DNA from 3 places in the Ancylobacter sp. TS-1 genome. Region 3 is predicted to be linked to each of the others. Evidence: predicted binding sites of a transcription regulator. Region 3 holds the regulator's gene; each other region holds the start of a gene.
What was found. The regulator PhoB, encoded in region 3, activates phosphate uptake and scavenging genes when phosphate is short. The targets are predictions, from matches to a motif close to TGTCATNNANCTGTCAT.
Positions count from the first base shown of each region.

Region 1: ppk2 (polyphosphate kinase 2) is a predicted target of PhoB. The motif match lies at 2,186-2,202, and genes of this name have one in related genera.
Region 2: phnC (phosphonate ABC transporter ATP-binding protein) is a predicted target of PhoB. The motif match lies at 6,160-6,176, and genes of this name have one in related genera.

Region 1 covers NZ_CP045144.1:3,359,787-3,367,032, reverse strand. The annotation lists gene GBB76_RS15755 (LysR family transcriptional regulator) at 29-985, opposite strand; gene ppk2 (polyphosphate kinase 2) at 1,076-2,026, opposite strand; gene GBB76_RS15745 (GntR family transcriptional regulator) at 2,462-3,154, opposite strand; gene GBB76_RS15740 (transporter substrate-binding domain-containing protein) at 3,447-4,262, shown strand; gene GBB76_RS15735 (amino acid ABC transporter permease) at 4,413-5,075, shown strand; gene GBB76_RS15730 (amino acid ABC transporter permease) at 5,101-5,754, shown strand; gene GBB76_RS15725 (amino acid ABC transporter ATP-binding protein) at 5,763-6,488, shown strand; gene GBB76_RS15720 (dihydrodipicolinate synthase family protein) at 6,528-7,246, shown strand, end outside.
Region 2 covers NZ_CP045144.1:39,641-46,886, reverse strand. The annotation lists gene clcA (H(+)/Cl(-) exchange transporter ClcA) at 1-1,211, shown strand, start outside; gene GBB76_RS00205 (ABC transporter ATP-binding protein/permease) at 1,235-2,977, opposite strand; gene phnE (phosphonate ABC transporter, permease protein PhnE) at 3,188-4,018, opposite strand; gene phnD (phosphonate ABC transporter substrate-binding protein) at 4,226-5,233, opposite strand; gene phnC (phosphonate ABC transporter ATP-binding protein) at 5,247-6,089, opposite strand; gene GBB76_RS00185 (hypothetical protein) at 6,440-6,901, shown strand; gene GBB76_RS00180 (alpha/beta hydrolase) at 6,888-7,246, opposite strand, start outside.
Region 3 covers NZ_CP045144.1:2,979,206-2,986,451, reverse strand. The annotation lists gene GBB76_RS14050 (polyhydroxyalkanoate depolymerase) at 1-184, shown strand, start outside; gene GBB76_RS14045 (LysR family transcriptional regulator) at 230-1,132, opposite strand; gene GBB76_RS14040 (SDR family oxidoreductase) at 1,253-2,017, shown strand; gene phoB (phosphate regulon transcriptional regulator PhoB) at 2,074-2,775, opposite strand; gene phoU (phosphate signaling complex protein PhoU) at 2,826-3,539, opposite strand; gene pstB (phosphate ABC transporter ATP-binding protein PstB) at 3,565-4,386, opposite strand; gene pstA (phosphate ABC transporter permease PstA) at 4,395-5,228, opposite strand; gene pstC (phosphate ABC transporter permease subunit PstC) at 5,243-6,211, opposite strand; gene pstS (phosphate ABC transporter substrate-binding protein PstS) at 6,400-7,246, opposite strand, start outside.

The DNA of each region.
Region 1 (7,246 bases), 380 kb from region 3:
CTATGTCGCACCGCCGGCACGCGGGGGGTCAGGCCCGGTAGCAGCGCTCGTCGAGCGGCACCTCGTCCAGCATCGCGTCGAGCTGCTGGACCAGCACGCGCTCGGCCGGGTTCAGGCTGCGCAGCGGGTGGGTGACGCGGAACACGTCGACCGCCGGCAGCGCCTCATGCGGCGGAAGCCGCCACAGCCGGCCATCCTCGACCTCGCGGCGCGCGACATGGACGGGCAGCGCGCCGACGCCGATTCCGGCGACGATCATGCGCAGCACTTCCGGCAGGTTGGCCGAGACGCCCTTCAGCTTCGGGCGCAGCAGGGCGAGTTCGCGCAACTGCGTGACGGAGTGCAGCGAGCCACCCTCGACATCGGTCTGGAACGAGACCGAATCCTCGCCCTGCAGATCCGCCAGCGTCAGTCCCTCGCGGCCGAACAGCCGGTGCCCCGGCCCGCAGAACAGGCCGAAATATTCGCGGAACAGCACGCGGGCGGCGAGCGCGGGGTCGGGCCGGCTCATCAGGCACAGGCCGAGCGTGGCGCGGTTCTGGCGCAGCCGGTTCAGCACCTCGGCGCTCTCGGTGACGAAGATCGAATAGGTGACGTCAGGGTGCTGGCGGTTGAAGCGTGCCAGCAGCGCGTCGAAATGCGGCGAGACCACGTGGCTGGTCATGGCGATGCTGACATGGCCGCTCACCCGCCCCTCGGCCACGCTCATCAGGCCGGGCAGCTGCGACACCGCCTCGAACATCGACCGGCTCTCCTGGTAGAGGATGCGGCCGGCCTCGGTGACGGCGAAATGGCTGGGGCCGCGATCGAGCAGGCGATGGCCGATCGCGTCCTCCAGCCGCTTGAGCGCGCTCGATATGGTGGGCTGGCGCAGGCCGAGGAACTCGGCCGCGCGCGTGATGCCGCCCTGCTCGACCACCACCATGAAGGTGCGCAGCAGGTTCCAGTCGAGATGAAAGGGCAGCCGCTGCTCGTAGGGTTTCATGATAGACCGGCTCGATGATCGCGCGGATCATTATCGCGCCGGTCTATGAATTGTCGACCCGCGGCGCCGCCGCGGGTCACAGTGTCGGGGTCAGTAGACCTCCGGCACGTACATTTCCGGCGGCACCGGATGGCGCAGATAGTCGTCATGGCGCACACGGCCGGGCAGCACGATGTCCGGGCGGGGCACGGTCTCGTAGGGAATCTGCTCCAGCAGGTGTTGGATGCAGTTCAGGCGCGCCTTCTTCTTGTCCACCGCCTGCACGACCCACCAGGGCGCTTCCGGCGTGTGGGTCCGCTCCAGCATCTCTTCCTTCGCCTTGGTGTACTCCTCCCAGTGGACGCGGCTCTGCAAATCCATGGGCGAGAGCTTCCACTGCTTGAGCGGATCCTCGATGCGCATGCGGAAGCGGAATTCCTGCTCCTCGTCGGTGATCGAGAACCAGTACTTGATGAGAATGATGCCCGAGCGCACCAGCATGCGCTCGAAGTCCGGCACGGCGCGAAAGAACTCCTCAAGCTCGTCCGGGCTGCAGAAGCCCATCACCCGCTCGACACCGGCGCGGTTGTACCAGGAGCGGTCGAACAGCACGATCTCGCCGCCGGCCGGCAGGTGCGAGACGTAGCGCTGGAAGTACCACTGGGTACGCTCGCGCTCGGTCGGCGCGGGCAGCGCCACGACCCGGCAGACGCGCGGGTTGAGCCGCTGCGTCACGCGCTTGATCGCGCCGCCCTTGCCGGCGGAATCGCGGCCCTCGAACAGTACCGCGACCTTGAGCTTCTTGTGCTGCACCCAGTCCTGCAGGCGGATCAGCTCGTGCTGGAGGCGGAACAGCTCGCGGAAATAGATCTTGCGGTCGAGCGTGGGCGCGCCGCCCTCCCCCATGCCCTCGGCGACCAGCTCGTCGAGCCAGTCCTCGTCGAGCTGGGTCTCCAGCTCCTCGTCAAAGCTGTCGGCGATCTCCTCGCGGATGCGGGCGAACTGGTCCTTGGTGTTTTCGGGCTTCTCGTCGGAGTGGTCGTCGGAGTGGTCGTCGGACATGGGCCGTCCCTGATCTGGCTTGCGAAGAGTGCGGGCACGCGCGGCGAACCGGCGACGCCATCAAGCCCGATCGAGGATCGGCGATGTCCCGACGGCCACGTGCGTCATGGCGGCAAACGCTGCCAGCGACCTGTGTACGCCGCCCAACACGACGAAGCTGTGACAGTCTTGCGACAACCCGATGCCGCCCGGGCCGGACGGCGCGGGCAGGCCCCTGGGTGTGGCCACGCGATGCTGGAAGGGGTGCCCGGACGACGTGCGTGCGTTTGGTGGGGGGCACTGGGCGCTAAGCCCGCCGCCCGGACCCCGCCAACCTCGCCCGGCCGGATTGCCGCGTTACGTCCGAATATTTCCGATCGTTGCACGATTGGGGCAATACCGAGGTATTTTCCCCCGGGTTGGCCGGTAGAGGGCGGGGTGGGCCGCGAGCGGGCCTCAGTCGCGCGGGCGGCCGGCGCCATTGGCCGCAGGCGAACGCTCGGCCAGAGCGCGTTCGGCCCGCGTGCGCTCAAGGAAGTCGATCAGCGACACGCTGGCGCCGAGAATGTGCTCGCGCGTGAGCCGCGCCGCCGCCTCGGCGTCGCGCCGGATGCAGGCGTCCAGAATGCCCTGGTGCTCGCGCCGCGCGCGCGCCATGCCCGAGGTCAGCACGAGCTGGGCGCGCAGATAGCGGTCGACCCGGTCGAGCGCGGCGCTGATGGTCTGAAGATAATAGGGACGGCCGGACGGCTCGTAGAGGCTGTAGTGGAAGCGGCGGTTGAGCTCGCCCCAGTGCGAGGAATCGGTTTCCGTCGAGAAAGCATCAGCGAAGCGCTTGGCGGTCTCCAGCCCCTCGGCCGAAATCCGCTCGACCGAATAGCGCAGCACCTCGGGCTCCAGCACGGCGCGGAACTCGAAGATCTCGCGGATCTCGTCGGCGGAGAGGGTCGTGACCACGGCGCCGCGGTAGCGCTGCGTCGAGACGAGGCCCTGCTCTTCCAGCCGCGTCAGCGCCTCGCGCACCGGGATGCGGCTGACGTTGAACATGCGGGCGATATGGTCCTGCCGCAGGGTCTGCCCCTCGGCGATGTCGCCCTTGGCGATCGCCTCGCGCAGCGCGTCGAAAATGACGTCCGAAGCGGATGCCATCTGCGCGATGTCCGTGGCTCTCACCTTCACTTCACACCCCCTAAGACCGAGCCGGCGCGCCGGCTTTGGTGCCGATTCGTCGTGCCGAACATCCCGCACAGACTGCCTTTTCACCAGCCCGCGCACCAGAGGGGCACCCATTGCCGCATAAATTCGCACAGGAAGTGCAAAAAGGATATTGAAACTTGGATCCAAAAATTGGAAGCTTCTCCCGTCGCCGAACGGCGCCTCATCGCCCGACGCCGGACGGCCACTAAGAGCCAATCAAACCTTCCTTCAGAGGAGAGCCGTAATGGCTAAGGGAATCGGCATTCTGGCCGCTGCTGCGCTGACGCTCGCCGCCGCCATGCCCGCGCAGGCCGACAAGCTCGACGATATCATCGCCTCCGGCACGCTGCGCTGCGCCGTGGTGCTGGACTTCCCGCCGATGGGTTCGCGCGACGCGAGCAACAACCCGATCGGTTTCGACGTCGATTACTGCAACGACCTCGCCAAGGCGCTCGGCGTGAAGGCCGAGATCGTCGAGACCCCGTTCCCCGACCGTATCCCGGCGCTGGTCTCCGGCCGCGTCGATGTCGGCGTCGCTTCGACCTCCGACACGCTGGAGCGCGCCAAGACCGCCGGCTTCACCATTCCCTACTTCGCCTTCAAGATGGTCGTGCTCACCAAGGACGGCATCGGCATCAAGGATTACGACAGCCTGAAGGGCAAGAAGACCGGCTCGGTCTCCGGCACCTTCGAGGCGATCGCCCTTGAGAACGACGTGAAGAAGTGGGGCGCCGGCACCACCTTCCGCGGCTACCAGACCCAGGCCGACGTCTTCCTCGCACTCGCCCAGGGCCAGATCGACGCCACCGTCGTCACCTCCACCGTCGCCGCCGCGATCGTGAAGGAAGGCAAGTACAAGGGCCTGATGATGGGCGGCGATGCTCCCTACGACATCGACTACGTGGCGCTGATCGCGCTGCGCAACGAGCAGGGCCTCATCAACTACCTCAACCTGTTCGTCAACCAGCAGGTCCGCACCGGCCGCTACAAGGCGCTCTACGACAAGTGGATCGGCCTCGGCGAGGCGCCCAACCTGACGGTCCCCGGCGTCTACCGCTGAGCGTTCCCGACACCGTCATCCCGGAACGGCCGTCAGGCCGTATCCGGGATCGCGACGGCGATCCCGGCTCTGCGCCTGCGGCTCCGGCCGGGATGACGTTCGTGATATGACGACTACAGGTTGCGGCCTCCGCCGAGCGACGAGCGAACCATGAATTACACCTTTCACTGGCGTCCTGCGTTCCGCGCCCTGCCGGACATGCTGTGGGGGGCGCTGGTCACGCTCGAAATCGCCGCGCTCTCCATGCTGCTCGGTGTGTTCTTCGCCGTGCTGCTGGCGGTCGCCAGCAACTCGTCCTACCGCGTGCTGCGCGGCGCCGCCGCAAGCTGGGTCGAGCTGGCGCGCAACACGCCGGCGCTGTTCCAGATCTACATGGCCTATTTCGGCCTCGGCTCGCTCGGCATCCATCTCGACAGCTTCGTCGCCCTGCTCGCCGGCATCACCTTCAACAATGCCGGCTACCTCGCCGAGACCTTCCGCGGCGGCCTGCGCGCCGTCCCCTCGACGCAGATGCGCGCCGCCCGCTCGCTCGGCATGGGGCAGATACAGGCCTTCCGGCTGGTGGTGATGCCGCAGATGTTCCGCATCGTGTTCTATCCCCTGACCAACCAGATGGTCTGGGCGATCCTGATGACCTCGCTCGGCGTCATCGTCGGCCTCAATGACGACCTGACCGGCGTCACCCAGGAGCTGAATGTCCGCTCCTTCCGCACCTTCGAGTATTTCGCCCTGGCGGCCGTCATCTACTACCTGCTCGCCAAGCTCGTCACCGTCTCCGCCCGCCTGATGGCGTGGCGTCTGTTCCGCTACTGAGGGAGGTGGCGCGATGTTCTCCTCCCTGTTCGAAACCAGCTTCTCCTTCAACGACCTGCTCTTCATGCTGAAGGGCGCTGGCGTCACGCTGATGCTCACCTTCTGGGCGGTGATCGGCGGCACGCTGCTGGGCGTCTTCTTCGGCGTGGTGCGCGCGGTCTCGCCCTGGTGGGTGAACGCCCCGCTCGGCGCGGTGCTGGACGTGTTCCGCTCCATCCCGCTGCTGATCCAGCTGGTGGTGGCGAACTCCTTCAAGACCATTGTCGGCATCCACTGGAGCCCGTTCACCGTCGGCTGCGTGGTGCTGGCGCTCTACATGTCGGCCTATTGCACCGAGATCGTGCGCTCGGGATTCCTGGCCGTGCCGGCCACCACGCGCCGCGCCGCCCGCTCGCTCGGGATGAGCTACTGGCAGGACCTGACCGCCATCGTCTTCCCCATCGCGCTCCGGGTGGCGCTGCCGAGCTGGATCGGCCTGACGCTGGGCGTGATGAAGGACACCGCCATGGTGTGGTGGATCGGCGTGGTCGAATTGCTGCGCTCCTCGCAGGTGATCGTCACCCGCATCCAGGAGCCGCTCTTCGTGCTCTCCATCGCCGGCCTGATCTACTTCCTGATGAGCTTCCCCATCGCCCGCCTCGGCGCACGCCTCGAGAAGCGCTGGCGCGAGAACGACTGAGGACCGAAATGTCGATCGAAATCCAGGACGTCCACAAATCCTTCGGCTCGCTCGAGGTGGTCAAGGGCGTCACCATGACCGTCGAGAAGGGCGAGGTGGTCTCCGTCATCGGAGGTTCCGGCTCGGGCAAGTCGACCCTGCTCATGTGCATCAACGGGCTGGAGCCGATCAATTCCGGCCGCATCCTCGTCGACGGCACCGACGTGCATGCGCGCGGCACCGACCTCAACAAGCTGCGCCGCAAGATCGGCATTGTTTTTCAACAGTGGAATGCCTTCCCCCACCTCACCGTGCTGGAGAACGTGATGCTCGCCCCGCGCAAGGTGCTCGGCAAGTCGCGGGCCGAGGCCGAGGCCATCGCGGTCGAGAAGCTCTCCCATGTCGGCCTGGCCGAGAAGCTGAAGGTCTACCCCTCCAAGCTCTCCGGCGGCCAGCAGCAGCGCATGGCCATCGCCCGCGCGCTGGCCATGTCGCCCGACTACATGCTGTTCGACGAGGTGACCTCGGCGCTCGACCCGCAACTGGTCGGCGAGGTGCTCGACACGATGCGCCTGCTCTCCTCCGAGGGCATGACGATGATCGTCGTCACCCACGAGATCGCCTTCGCCCGCGAGGTGTCGAACCGCGTCGCCTTCTTCCACAAGGGGCGCATCCACGAGATCGGCCCGCCGGCGCAGGTCATCGGCAACCCGCAGCAGCCGGAAACCATCGACTTCCTCAAATCCGTCCTCTGAGACGAACCCGTTCAGATCGAAGCACCAAGGAGCAGTCCCATGTGGCAGGGCGTCTATCCCGCCGTTACCGCGAAGTTCAACGAGGATGACAGCCTCGACCACAAGGAGATGGAGAAGAGCTTCGCCTTCCAGATCGATGCCGGCGTCGACGGCCTCATCGTCAACGGCTCGCTCGGCGAGGGCCCGATGCTCTCCCATGACGAGCGCCTCGCGGTGCTGAAGACGGCGAAGTCCGTGGCCGGCAAGCGTCCGGTGCTGATGACCATCGCCGATTCCGCCACGCGCGACTGCGCCTCGCTGGCCAAGCGCGCCGCGCAGGCCGGCGCCGACGGCCTCATGGTGGTGCCGAGCCTCGTCTACCACACCAACCACAAGGAGACGGTGGCCACCCTCTCGTCCATCGCCGAGGCCGCCGACCTGCCGGTGATGATCTATTCGAACCGCGTCGCCTACCGCGTCGACGTCACCGTCGAGGTGATGGCCGATCTGGCGAAGGACAAGCGCTTCGTCGCCATCAAGGAATCCTCCGACGACATCCGCCGCACCATCGAGATCTTCAACGCGCTGGGCGACCGCTACGACGTGTTCACCGGCGTCGACAACCTCGCCTATGAGGCGCTGGCGGTCGGCGCGGTCGGCTGGGTCGCCGGCCTCGTCATCGCCTTCCCGCACGAGACGGTGGCGATCTACAAGCTGATGAAGGCCAAGCGCTATGACGAGGCGCTGGCGATCTACCGCTGGTTCCGCCCGCTGCTCGA
Region 2 (7,246 bases), 1.0 Mb from region 3:
TCACCGCCGCCTGGCCCGCCTTCCTGCACGGGACTCTCCAGCTCGACGGCGTCGCGCTCTACGCCGCCGGCGCGCTGGTCGCCGCCGCCATGACCCTCACCGCGCTCTGGCTGGTGCGCCGCTTCGCCCCGGAAGCCAGCGGCTCCGGCGTGCCGGAGATCGAGGGCGCGATGGAAGGGCTGCGCGAGGTGCGCTGGCACCGCGTGCTGCCGGTGAAGTTCGTCGGCGGCTTCCTCTCGCTGTCCTCCGGCATGGTGCTCGGCCGCGAGGGCCCCACCATCCATATCGGCGCCTCGGTCGCCAAGGCGGCCTCCGACCTGATGAAATGGCCGTCCGAGGACATGCGGGCGATGCTCGCAGCGGGCGGCGCGGCGGGCCTCGCGGCGGCGTTCAACGCGCCGCTGGCGGCGGTGCTCTTCGTCATCGAGGAAACCCGCCGGCAGTTTCCCTATTCCTCGCGCAGCTACATCGCCGTCGTGCTCGCCTCCATCGCCAGCGCCATCGTCACCGAGTACCTGACCGGCAACCGGCCTTACATGCTGCTGGAAGCCTCGGCCATCCCCTATGGCTGGCTGCCGGCCTTCATGGTGCTGGGCGCCGTCCTCGGCGTGGTCGGCGTCGTCTTCAACCGCACGCTGGTCTGGTCGCTTGACCATGTACGCCGGCTCGGCCAGCGCACCTCCTTCTACATCTTCCCGGCCGTGGTCGGCCTCGTCGTCGGCGTGCTGATCTTCGTGCGGCCGGAGGCGACGCAAGGCGGCGAACTGCTGGCCGTGCAACTGACCAAGGAAGGGCTGCCGCTGGCCATGCTGGCGGTCATCGTGCTGCTGCGCTTCGTCATGACGATGGCGAGCTATTCCACCGGCGTCGCCGGCGGCATCTTCGCGCCCATCCTCGCCCTCGCCACCACCATCGGCCTCTGCTACGGCACCGCCATCGAGAGCGTGACGGCGCTGCCCGAGCACGGGCACGCCGCCTTCGCCATCGCAGCCATGAGCGGGCTGTTCGCCTCCACCATCGGCGCGCCGATGGTCGGCATGGTGCTGGTGCTCGAACTCACCGGCGCCTATGCGGTGCTGGTGCCGGTGATGATCACCGCCATCTTCTCCAACATGACCTCGCTGGCGCTGGGCGGACGCCCGATCTACGAGATCCTGCTGGAACGCACGCTGGCGATCGAGGCGGAGGGCCGCGCCGCCGCCTCGCGCTGAGCCGCCCGGTTTAGCCGCCCGGCTCAGGCGCCCGCCGGAACTCCCTCCAGCGTCGCCGGCCCGTCGCCGCTGCGGTGCAGCTCGATATGGCGCTCGTGCAGTTCCCGCAGCGTCGAGCGGTGGCCGATCGACAGGATCGCCGCCGCCGGCAGGCGCTCGCGCAGCAGGCGGTAGAGTGCCGCCTCGCCCGGCTCGTCGAGCGCCGAGGTCGCTTCGTCCAGCAGCAGCACGTCCGGCTTGATCAGCAGAGCGCGGGCGACCGCGAGGCGCTGCTGCTCGCCGCCCGACATCACCGCCGGCCACAGCGCCCGCTCGTCGAGCCGCCCGGCGAAGCCGGCCAGGCCGACCGCCTCCAGCGCGAGGCGCAGTTCCTCGTCCTCGTGCCGGCCGATCGGGTCGGGATAGGCGAGCGCGCCGCGCAGCGAGCCGATGGGCAGGTAGGGACGCTGCGGCAGCGTCAGCATGCGGGCGCCCGGTGCCAGGGCGATCTGCCCGTGGCCATAGGGCCAGATGCCGGCAATGGCGCGCAGCAGCGTGCTCTTGCCGCTTCCCGAGGGCCCGGTGAGCAGCACCCGCTCGCCGCGCCGGACATCGAAATCGTCGACGGTGAGCAGCGCGCGCCCGTCCGGCAGGCGCACCTCCATCTGCGCGAGGGCGAGCGGCGCGTCGGCCGTCACCGCCGGCGCCTCGCGGAACTCGCTCTGCAGCGCCTCGGCCTGCGTCATCTGCACCGAGCGCTCGAAGCCGACCAGACGGTCGACCACCGATTTCCAGTCGGCGAGCGTGGCATAGGCGCCGATGAAGAAGGAGAAGGAGCCCTGCACCTGCCCGAAGGCCGAGCCGGTCTGCATGAGCTGGCCGAGCTGGATGGTGCCGGCGAAATAGGCCGGCGAGACCACCACGAAGGGGAAGATCACCGAGAGCTGGCTGTAGCCGGCGGTGAACCAGGTCAGCCGCTTCTGCGCGATCATGATGCCCCAGTAATTGTGCACCACATGGGCGAAGCGCGAGAGCAGGCGCCCGCGCTCCACCGGCTCGCCGCTCATCAGCGCGATCTGCTCGCCATTCTCGCGCACGCGCACCAGTTCGACGCGGTAATCCGCCTCGAAGCGCTGCTGGTCGAAGTTCAGCTTCACCAGCACCCGGCCGATGAGATGGGCCAGCAGCGTGCCGGCCGCCGCATAGGCGAAGGCGGCCCAGACGAGATAGCCGGGGATGGTCCAGCTTCCGCCGAACAGGTTGAACGAGAAGCCACCCGACAGGCCCCACAGGATGACGGCGAAGGAGCACAGCGTCATCACCGCGTTGAGCAGGCCCAGAAACAGGCTGATGGTCTGCGCGATGTAGCTGCGGATGTCCTCGGCGATGCGCTGGTCGGGGTTGTCGGCCATGTCGCCCTTCAGCCGCATCCGGTAGTGCGTCTGGTTGGCGAGCCAGGCGGAGAGGTACTTCTCGGTCATCCAGTTGCGCCAGCGTATCTCCAGCCACTGGCGCAGATAGACCTGATAGACGGCGACCGTGATCGCGCCCGCCGCGATGAAGGCGAAAATCCAGAGCTGGCGGGTGAAGGCCGCATAGTCCTTCTCCTGGATCGCGTCGTAGAAGACGGCGTTCCACTTGTTGACCATCACGGAGGCGAAGACCCAGGCCACCTCCATGGCGACCACCGCCCCCAGCAGCGCGAGGCCGCGCCAGCGGTCTTCACCGCGGAAATAGGGAATGGACAGCCGCCAGACATCGGCGAGGAGCGAGAGGATGGCACGCAAGGGAGCGACTCCGGTGGGGCGGAACGGCCATATGAGCCGGCCGATGCTGGCGGGACGGTGACCGCGACATTAATGTTTGGAGAGCTTGTGCGCCATTTTCCGCCCGGCGGGCGCGCGCCGTGCGAAACGAAAAAAGGCGCGGACGATCCCGTCCGCGCCGCGTCTCGTGCGTCGGCCGCCCCGGCAGGCCGGGACGGCGTCCTGAAAGGCTCAGATGAACCGCTTGCGAACCCGCTGGCTGATCATGTCGAGCACCGAGACCGTCAGCACCACGATGATCAGGATCGCGGCGGCCTGCGAGTAGAGGAAGCCGCGCATGGTCTCGTTGAAGGTCATGCCGATGCCGCCGCCGCCGACGATGCCGAGCACGGTCGCCGAGCGGACATTGGATTCGAAGCGGTAGAGGGCATAGGAGATCCACAGCGGCAGAACCTGCGGCAGCACGCCGTAGATCACTTCCTGCAGCCAGGTGCCGCCGGTGCCGCGAATGCCCTCGACCGGGGCCGGGTCGATGGCCTCGACGGCCTCCGAGAACAGCTTGGCGATCACGCCGGTGGTGTGGATCCACAGCGCCATCACGCCGGCGAAGGGGCCGAGGCCGACGGCGGCGATGAAGATCAGCGCGAACACCAGCTCGTTGATGGCGCGGCAGGCGTCCATCACCCGGCGGATCGGGAAGGCGACCCAGCGCGGCACCACATTGTCGGCCGAGAGGATGCCGAAGGGGATGCCGACAATCACGGCCAGCAGGGTGCCCCAGATGGCGATCGCCAGCGTTTCCAGCATGGCGTTGAGATAGACGTCCCAGTCGGTGAAGTCGGGACGCAGGAAGTCGGCGCCGAGGGTGGCCATGTTGCCGGCGTCGCGCATGAGCTGGGCCGGGTTCATCTCCGCCTCGTGCCAGGAGAACACCAGCAGCACCACCAGCAGGGCGCCGAGGGCGAGGCGCGTCAGGCGGGTGAGGAGCGGCGTCACCGGCGGGGCCGGCAGAGCGCGCTCAGCGGCGCGGTGGGCGGTACGCTCGGCTTCGGTGGCGAACATGGCGGTGTCCCTGTCGTCGGCACGGCCGCGGCGTCGCGGCGGCAAGGAGGGCGGATTCCGAGGGCGTATTTCGAGGGCGGTTCTCGATGGCGGGGCTGTGCCGGCCGCCTCTCGCGGCGATCCCGGAGGCGGCCCTGTCGGCCGCTCCGGGATCGGGATCGGATCGCGAGGAAGAGGACGGGCGGCGCGCAGGCCGCCCGTCGCAGCTCACATGCTGGGGAGCTTCTTCTGCTGCTCTTCGAGAGCGGCGAGCTTGGCGTCGATGTCCTTGATCTTCGCGGCCTTCTCGTCAGCCGAGAGCTTGTCGTCGTTCTGGGCCTTGACCTTGGCCTTGAACAGTTCGAGCTGGCGAACCGGGATCAGCTGGGCGTCGGAAGAGGCGAGGAAGGGACCCCAGCCGTCCGAGGTCTTGGCGAGCACGGCGCGGGCATGCTCGATCTCTTCCGGCGTGCCGTTGCGGCCATAGGTCATGAAGAAGGTGTAGATCTTGGCCTTGAGGTCAGCCGGCAGATCCTTGCGCCACACGATCGGGTCGCCGGCGATCAGCGGCGAGCGCCACACTTCCTTGATCTTGGCGGCTTCGGCCGGACGGGTCGACTGGAGGCGCGACACGTTCTCGGTGTTGTTGGTGGCGAAGTCGACCTGCTTGTTGGCGACCGACAGCAGGTTGGCTTCATGGTTGCCGGCCACGACGCGCTTGTAGCACTTGTTCGGGTCGACATTGTTCAGCGCGAAGACGTAGTAGCTCGGCACCAAGAAGCCCGAGGTGGAGTTCGGGTCGCCATTGCCGAAGTTGTAGCCCTTCGAGCAGTCCAGGACGTCCTTGAGCTCGTTGATGTCGTTGCGGTCGACGTTGGTGACGATCAGCGAGTAGTAGCCCGAGGAACCGTCCGGCTTGGCGGTCTTCACGAACACTTCGCCGCCCGCGCGGTCCACCGCTTCCATGGCCGACTTGTTGCCGTACCACGCCACGTCGACCTTCTTGAAGCGCATGCCCTCGATCACGCCGGCATAGTCGCCGACGAAGAAGGGCTTCACCGGAATGCCGATGGCCTTTTCCATGTCCTTGATCAGCGGCTCGAAGCTCTTGGCGAGGTTGGCCGAGGACTCGGTCGAGATGAAGCCGAAGTTCAGTTCCTTGATCTCTTCGGCGGCGCGGGCCGGGGCGCTCGCGAGGGCGGCCAGCGCGAGGCTGGCGGCGATCAGGCGTTTCATGGGTGTGCTCCTGTCAGGAAACGGTCTGGGAGGGGGCAGCGGCATCGGCGGGAACCGGCACCACGAACTGGCTGGGAAGGATCAGCTCCTCGGCGCTGGCGCCGTAGAGCTCGGTCAGGAAGGCCGCGTTGATCTGCGCGGCGGGGCCGTCGAACACGACGCGCCCGGCATTCATCGCGATGACGCGGTCGAAATAGGCGGTGGCGTAGTCCACCTGATGCAGCGACACGACCAGCGCGATGCCGTGGTCGCGGCTCAGCGTCACCAGCGTGTCCATCACCCGCTTGGCGCTCTTGGGGTCGAGCGAGGCGATCGGCTCGTCGGCGAGCACGAGGCGGGCGCCCTGCACCAGCGCGCGGGCGATGGCGACGCGCTGCTGCTGGCCGCCGGAAAGCTCGCGGGCACGCTTGGCGGCGTGCTGGGCGATGCCGACCTCGGCGAGTGCGGCATAGGCTGTGCGCTTCTCGTCGGCATTGAACAGGCCGAGCGTGCCGCGCAGCACGTTGATCCGGCCGAGCACGCCGACCAGCACGTTGGTCATGACGCTGAGCCGGCCGGCAAGTGCGAACTGCTGGAAGACGAGGCCGATATTGCGGCGCGCCGCGCGCACCTCAGAGGCCAGGCGGCCGCCTTCCTGTACCTTGAGGCCGAAGGCGTGCACCGCGCCGGTGCCGTTACCCTGCGCATCGGCCAGGATCAGCCCGGAGGCGAGGCGGATCAGCGTCGACTTGCCGGAGCCCGAGGCGCCGATCAGCGCCACGCGCTCGCCCTCCCGGATCAGGATCGAGACGTTGTCCACGGCGCGCATGGCGCCATAGGTCTTGCTGACCCGGTCGAGTTGCAGCGCCGCCGCCATCGGAACTCCTGCCGGCTGTTGAAGACCGGCTTGGGTTAACGGCGCGCCGTGACGAGTGGATGAAGGTGACATTACAGTTCGATGACGGCGCGCAATGCCGCATGCCGCGCCGCTTTGCGCGGGTTGGCGGTCCGGCCGCCCGCACGCGCGCCGCATTCACGGGATTCGCCTGCGTTTTCAATCCGCCCGTGTCGTCGTCCCGGGGAACGCTCTCCGGCCGGCCGCAACGCGGGAGGTAACGGGCACCCGCGCGATTGCGGGCGGGACGGGTCTCGTACCTTCGTTGACTTCGCCCGCGCGCCGTCGTCACACTTCCGCGATGGCTGGCAGACCGGCGGCAGGGGGATTCGATGTACTACGCGCTTATTGTGCTGACGATGGTGGTGGCGCCGGTCATCAGCATCGGCGCCGAGTTCGGCAGCATCACCAGCCTTGGCGGCTTCGTCGTCGCCGCCACCAAATGGTTCGCCTTCTGGGCGGTCGGCGTGCGGCTGCTGCTGGCCGGCGTCTCGCAGATCCTCAAGCCCGGCTTCACGCTGAAGACCATCCTCGGCGTCGAGGCGCCGCATGCCCATGTCATCGTGCAGGAGCTTGGCTTCGCAAATGTCTCCATCGGCCTCGCCGGCCTGCTGTCGATCGTCTTCTCGATCTGGGCGCTGCCGGTCGCCTTCATCGGCGGCCTGTTCCTCGGCCTCGCCGGCCTCAACCACATGCGGCGCCCGGACCGGGGCCTGCGCGAGAACGTGGCGATGATCTCCGACCTGTGGGCCGCCGGCGTCTTGCTCGCGGTGTTCGTGTTCAGCCTGTTCTGAGCGCGAACTGTGCGCGCAGCCAGCCGGCGGCGCGCACAAGCCCGGCACGCCCATCGGCAAGCCGGGCGGCCCACAGCATCCACGCATGGATCATGTGCGGCCACACCTCCAGCACCACCGGCACCTCGGCGGCACCGAGCGCGCGGGCAATGCTCACCGCATCGTCCAGCAGCCCCTCGCTGGAGCCCACCTGGACCAGCGTCGGCGGCAGTCCGGCAAGGTCGGCGAAGAGCGGCGAGACCGCCGGATCGCGCGCATCGCGCCCCGCCAGAAAGGCTTGCGCCAGCCCGGCGAGATAGTCTCGGCTGATCAGCGGATCGACCGCCGCTTTGCTGTCAAGCGTGG
Region 3 (7,246 bases):
GGCGGCGCACCGGCTGTGCTCGAACCTGCCCGACGACAAGAAGGCGCATTATCTCCAGCCGACGGTCGGCCATTACGGCGTGTTCAACGGCTCGCGCTTCCGCGCCGAGATCGCCCCGCGCATCGCCGACTTCGTGCTCTCGCACAACTGGCCGAGGAAGGGCGACAACCGGCCGGCGGAATAACACCGCCGGGCTCGGTTCCCCGCAGGCGGACCGTTGCGGGCCGGCCTAGAGTCCGGCTTCCCAATAGGGCGGATCGCCGAAAGCCTCGCGCAGGCAGTCGGCCAGAGCGCGCAGCTTGGTCGAGGGGCGGCGCCCCTCGGGATGCGCGACATAGATGAACTCGGCTTCCGGTTCGGCGCCGACATCGACCACCCTGAGCGTACCCGCCCGGATGTCCGGCCCGGCGATGAACAGCGGCAGCAGCGTGATGCCGAGCCCGGCGATGGCGGCGTCGCGCATCACCACGCCGTTGTTGACCCGCAGCCCCGGCCGGCCGCGCACCTGCACGGCCTTCTCCCCCACCTCGAAGCGCCAGTCGGCGATGCCGCGATGGGTGTAGAAGATGCCGCGATGGTCCTCGAGTTCCGCGAGATTGCCCGGCGCCCCGTTGCGCTCGACATAGTCGGGCGAGGCGACCAGCACGCGCCGGCTGCGCGCGAGAATCCAGGCGGTCAGCGGGCTGTCGCGCATCGGATCGTGTCGCACAACGCCATCATAGCCCTCGGCCTGCGCATCGACGACGCGGTCGTCCAGCTCGATGGTCAGGTCGATCTGCGGATGGCGGCGCAGGAACGGGTAGAGCGCGGGGCCGAGATGAAGGGCGGTCAGCGACACCGGCGCCGAGAGGCGCAGCGGGCCGGAAAGCGTCCCGCGCCGCTCGGCGAGCGTGGCGGCCGCCTCCTCGAGACCGCGTAGGGACTGCGACGCCAGCTCCAGAAAAACGAGACCGTCCTCGGTCAGCGTCAGGCGGCGTGTCGAGCGATGCACCAGCCTTGCGCCGAGCTGCCGTTCGAGCTGCGCCAGCCGGTCGCTCACCACGGACTTCGCCAGCCGCAGCCGGCGGGCCGCCTCGCTGATCGAGCCCGCCTCGGCGATGGCGACGAAGGCGGCAATGCCGTCGAGTTTCATCGTTCGGTTTCTCCGGACACGATTTCCGCCGTTTGCAGGCTAATCCGAACACGACGTTATCACCATACTACTCGCCGACGCGCCGCCATGGGCGGTCTTGGACATTGCGAGGAGACATAGATGGGACGTCTTGATGGAAAGGTGGCACTGATCGCCGGCGCCAGTGCCGGCATCGGCCGGGCGACGGCGGTGCTGTTCGCCCGCGAGGGGGCGAAGCTGGTGCTGGGTGCCCGGCGGCAGGCCGAGCTCGACGCGCTGGCGGCGGAGATCGTCGCGGCCGGCGGCACGGCGGCGGTGCTCGCCGGCGACGTGCGCGACGAGGACTATGACCGCGCGCTGGCGGCCCTGGCGGTGGAGCGGTTCGGCCGGCTCGACATCGCCGTCAACAATGCCGGCACGCTCGGCGAAAAGGGCCCCAGCACCGGCGTCTCGGCCAAGGGGTGGGAGGACACGCTGGCGGTGAACCTCACCGGCTCCTTCCTCGGCGCCAAGCATCAGATCGGCGAGATGCTGAAGACCGGCGGCGGCTCGGTGATCTTCACCTCGACCTTCGTCGGCTACACGGCGGCGTTTCCCGGCCTCGCCGCCTATGCCGCCTCCAAATCCGGGCTGATCGGCCTCACCCAGGCGCTGGCCGCCGAGTTCGGGCCGCAGGCTATCCGGGTGAACGCGATCCTGCCCGGCGCGGTGGAGACCGACATGTTCCGCGAGGCCAACGACACGCCGGAAGCGCAGGCTTTCGTCACCGGCCTGCATGCGCTGAAGAGGGTCGCCAAACCGGAGGAACTGGCACGCTCGGTGCTCTACCTCGCCTCGGACGACTCTTCCTTCGTCTCGGGCACCGCCCATCTGGTCGATGGCGGGCTGTCGATCACCCGCGCCTGACCGTCCGGGGCGACGGTAGCTTGGGCGACGGTGGCGGCCCGGCATCGTCGCCCCGCTCAATGCGCGCGGGCGAACATCTCGTTGAAGGAATAGCCGGAGCCGCGCACGGTGCGGATCGGGTCGGGCTGGCGCGGGCGGTTGAGCGCCTTGCGCAGTCGGCCGACATGCACGTCCACGGTGCGCTCGTCGATATAGACGTCCTGCCCCCACACGCCGTCGAGAAGCTGCTCGCGCGAATAGACGCGGCCCGGCGACTGCATGAGGAACTCCAGCAGCCGGAACTCGGTGGGGCCGAGATGAAGTTCACGGCCGGCGCGATGCACGCGCTTGGTCTCGCGGTCCAGTTCGATGTCGCCGGCACGCAGCAGGGTCGAGATGTGCTCGGGCTTGGCCCGGCGCAGCAGCGCCCGCACCCGGGCCACCAGCTCGGGCACGGAGAAGGGCTTCACCACATAGTCGTCGGCGCCGGTGGCGAGGCCGCGCACGCGCTCGGTCTCCTCGCCGCGCGCGGTGAGCATGAGGATCGGCATGCGCTCGGTCTCGGGCCGGGCCCGCAGGCGCCGGCACAGCTCGATGCCGGAGAGGCCGGGCAGCATCCAGTCGAGGATGAGCAGGTCCGGCACGCTCTCGCGCAGGCGGGTCTCCGCCTCGTCGCCGCGGCCGACGCTGTCGACCGCGTAGCCTTCCGATTCCAGATTGTAGCGGAGCAGGAGGGTGAGGGGCTCCTCATCCTCCACGATCAGAATATTGGTGGGCATGGTCTGCTATCCGATCGCTCGTCGCCCCGGGGTTCGTCCCGGGACGGGCCTCAGGCCGGGAAGGCCACGCTGGTCAGGCTGCTGGTGTCCTGCTTCGGCCGCTCCTCGGTGAGCAGCTGGCCGGTGGTCAGGTAATGCACCGTCTCGGCGATGTTGGTGGCGTGGTCGCCGATGCGCTCGATGTTCTTGGCGCAGAACAGCAGGTGCGTGCACAGCGAGATGTTGCGCGGATCCTCCATCATGTAGGTGAGGAGTTCGCGGAACAGCGAGGTGTAGAGCACGTCGACCTCGCCGTCGCGCTGCCAGACGTCGAGCGCGCGGGCCGCGTCGCGGCTGGCATAGGAATCCAGCACCATCTTGAGCTGCTCGAGCACGATGCCCGACATGTGCTCCACGCCGCGCACCAGCTTCTGCGGGTGGAACTCGCCGGTGAGCGCCAGCACGCGCTTGGCGGTGTTCTTGGCGAGGTCGCCAATGCGCTCGAGGTCGTTGGCGATGCGCATCGCGGCGACGATCTCGCGCAGGTCGCCGGCCAGCGGCTGGCGGCGGGCGATGGTGAGAACCGCCTTTTCCTCGATCTCGCGCTGGAGCAGGTCGACCGGGCCGTCGAGCACGATCACCTTCTGGGCCAGTTCGGAATCGCGCTTGACCAGCGCCTGGACGGAGTCGGCGACGAGGCGCTCGGACTGCCCGCCCATCTCGACGACGCGGCGGCCGAGTTCCTTGAGGTCGGTATCGAACGACGAGACGATATGGTCGGTCATGGGGGTAGCCTCTCTCGTCGCTGGCTCAGCCGAAGCGGCCGGTGATGTAGTCCCGGGTGCGGGCCTCGCGCGGATTGGTGAAGATTTCGGCGGAGGGACCGACTTCGATCAGTTCGCCGAGATAGAAGAACGAGGTGATGTCGGCGCAGCGGGCCGCCTGCTGCATGTTGTGCGTCACGATGACGATGGTGAATTCCTGCTTCAGCTCGTCGATCAGGTCCTCGATCTTCGAGGTCGAGATCGGGTCGAGCGCCGAGGTGGGCTCGTCGAGCAGGATCACTTCCGGGCGCACCGCGATGGTGCGGGCGATGCACAGGCGCTGCTGCTGGCCGCCCGACATGCCGAGCGCCGAGGTGTGGAGACGGTCCTTGGTCTCCTCCCAGATCGCGGCCTTGCGCAGGCACCACTCGACGCGCTCGTCCATCTGCGACTTGGACAGGCGCTCATGCAGCTTCACGCCGAAGGCGATGTTGTCGTAGATCGACATCGGGAACGGCGTCGGCTTCTGGAACACCATGCCGATGCGCGAGCGCACGACGGTCGAATCCAGATCCTTGCCGAGCAGGTCGAGACCGTCGAACAGGATCTTCCCTTCCGCGCGCTGGCCCGGATAGAGCTGATACATGCGGTTGAAGATGCGCAGCAGGGTGGACTTGCCGCAGCCCGAGGGCCCGATCATCGCGGTAACGCGCTTCTCGGGGATCTCGAAGTTGATGTTCTTCAGCGCGTGGTTGTCGCCGTAGTAGAAATTGAGCTTCTCGACCTTGAGCTTGGACTCGGCCGACGGCGCGGTGGCGCGGTTGACGGCGGAGGCGATGTCGATCGACGTTTCGGGTGCGAAGTTCATGGTCCGTCTCACTTCATCTTCGCCAGGACGAGGCGGGAAAGGATGTTCAGGGTCAGAACCCCGACGGTGATGATGAGGGCACCCGCCCAGGCGAGCGCGACCCAGTCCTCGAAGGGGCTGGCAGCATATTGGTAGATCGCGATCGGCAGGCTGGCCATCGGCGCGTTGAGGCTGATCGACCACCCGTTATTGCCGAGCGAGGTGAACAGCAGCGGCGCCGTCTCGCCGGCCGCGCGGGCGACCGCCAGCAGGATGCCGGTGACGATGCCGGCGCGGGCCGCGCGCCAGGTGATGAAGGTGACGACCTTCCACTGCGGCGCGCCGAGGGCGAAGGCCGCCTCGCGCAGGCCGATCGGCACCAGGTTCAGCATGTCCTCCGTCGTGCGCACCACGACCGGGATGACGATGATGGCGAGCGCCATCGCGCCGGCCCAGCCGGAGAAGCCGCCGAAGGGCACCACCAGGAGCTGGTAGACGAACAGGCCGATCAGGATCGAGGGGGCGGAGAGCAGCACGTCGTTGACGAAGCGCACGCAGTTGCCGATGTGCGTGCCGCGCCCGTTCTCGGCCAGGAAGGTGCCGCAGAGCAGGCCGACCGGCGTGCCGATCGCCAGCGCGACGCCGATCTGGATCAGCGAGCCGACGATGGCGTTGAGAAGACCGCCGCCGGCGCCGGGCGGGGCAGTGATCTGGGTGAAGACGTGCGGGCCCAGGGCCGGCAATCCGCGGGCCAGGAGGGTCCACAGGATCCAGGCGAGGAAGACGAGCGAAAGCGCGGCGAAGCCGGTCGAGATCGCCTTTGCGGCGTAGTCGGTGGCGCGACGGCGGGCGAGCGATGCCATGATGATTTCTCCGCTCAACCCTTGGTCCGCACCAGCATGCGCGAGAGCGCAAGCACGATGAAGGAGATGACGAAAAGGATGAAACCGAGCTGCAGCAGAGCCTGCAGCTTGAGCGAGCCGGTCGAGGCCTCGGGGAACTCGTTGGCGATGGTCGAGGCGATGGTGGCGCCCGGTGCGAACAGCGAGGCGGACATGCGCGTGGCGTTGCCGATGACGAAGGTCACGGCCATCGTCTCGCCCAGCGCGCGGCCAAGGCCGAGCATGACGGCGCCGACCATGGCGGTGCGGCCATAGGGCACCGAGACGTTGCGGTAGACCTCATAGGTGGTGGCGCCGACGCCGTAGGCGGATTCCTTGATCATCGGCGGCACCGATTCCAGCACCTCGACGAACATCGCGGTGATGAAGGGCAGGATCATGATCGCCATGATCAGGCCGGCGGTCAGCATGCCGGCGCCGAGCGGCGGGCCCTGGAACAGCGCGCCGATCAGCGGCAGCGGACCGAGCCACTCGATCAGCGGCGGCTGCACATAGGCGGCCATCAGCGGGACGATGACGAAGAAGCCCCACATGCCGTAGATGATGGAGGGCACGGCGGCGAGAAGCTGGATCGCCACGCCGATCGGGCGGCGCAGCGGCCCGGGCGCGATCTCGGTGAGGAAGAAGGCGATGCCGAAGGACAGCGGCAGCGCGATCACCACGGCGATGACGGCGCTGAAGAGCGTGCCGAACACCATGACGCCGGCGCCGAAGCGCTCGGTGACCGGGTTCCAGGTGGTGGACCACAGGAAGCTGATGCCGAACTCGCGCAGGGCCGGCAGGCCGCCCTCGAACAGCATCGCGATGATGAGGCCGAGCAGGATCAGAACGAAGATGCCGCAGCCCCACAGGAGCCCGACGAAGACCGGATCGCTGACACGGCCGGTCGGCTTGCGCGCGGCGACGAGGCTGTCTGCCTGCGTTCCGCTGAGAGTGGCGTCCATTTATGTGGTCCTTCGGGCGTCCCCGACCCGCGCCGTGAGGCGGCCGGCGGGAGGTATGGCACAGGAGGCGCGGGCGACAGTGACGGATAGGGCAAGACGCGCAAGGCAGGCACCAGCCTACGCGGCGACCGGCAGGACGAGAAGGGGCGGCCGCGCTCGCGGTCGCCCCTCCCGAAGTCCGATGTCGATCAGTTCGTCCAGACGGGCTTGCCGTCGGCCTTCACTTCGGTCGCCCAGGCCTTCTTGATCTCCTCGACCACCGAACCCGGCAGCGGGATGTAGTGCAGCTTCTCGGCGGCGGCGTCACCTTCCGGGCCATAGGCCCAGTCGAAGAACTTGATGACCTCGGCCGACTGCGCGGCGCTGGCCGGGTTCTTCGGCAGCAGGATGTAGGTCGCCGAGGTGATCGGCCAGGCGCCGTCGCCGGCGGTGTCGATCATCGAGGCGGCGAAGTTCTTGGCGTGGGTCCAGTCGGCCGCAGCGGCGGCTTCCATAAAGGCCTTGACGCTCGGCGTCACGACCTTGCCGGCCTTGTTCACGAGGTCGGTGGTGGCGAGCTTGTTGGCGGCGGCGTAGATGAACTCGACGTAGCCGACCGCGCCCTTGGTGTTCTTCACGGTACCGGCAACGCCTTCATTGCCCTTGGCGCCCGCGCCCGTCGGCCACTGCACCGAGGTGGCGGCGCCGACATTGGCCTTCCAGTCCGCATTGGTGGCGGCCAGGTAGGAGGTGAACACGAAGGAGGTGCCCGAGGAGTCCGAACGGTAGACCGGGACGACGGCGACGTCAGGCAGCTTCTTGCCCTTGTTCAGCGCCTCGATCTTCGGGTCGTTCCACTTGGTGATCTTGCCCTGGTAGATGTCGGCGAGCACGGCGCCGTTCAGCACCAGGCCCTCGACGCCATCGAGGTTCACGATGGCGACCACCGAGCCGATCACGGTGGGGAACTGCAGCAGGTTGGCCGCTTCCAGCTTGTCGTCCTTCATCGGCGCGTCGGAGGCGCCAAAGTCGACGGTGCGGTTGACGATCTGGTTC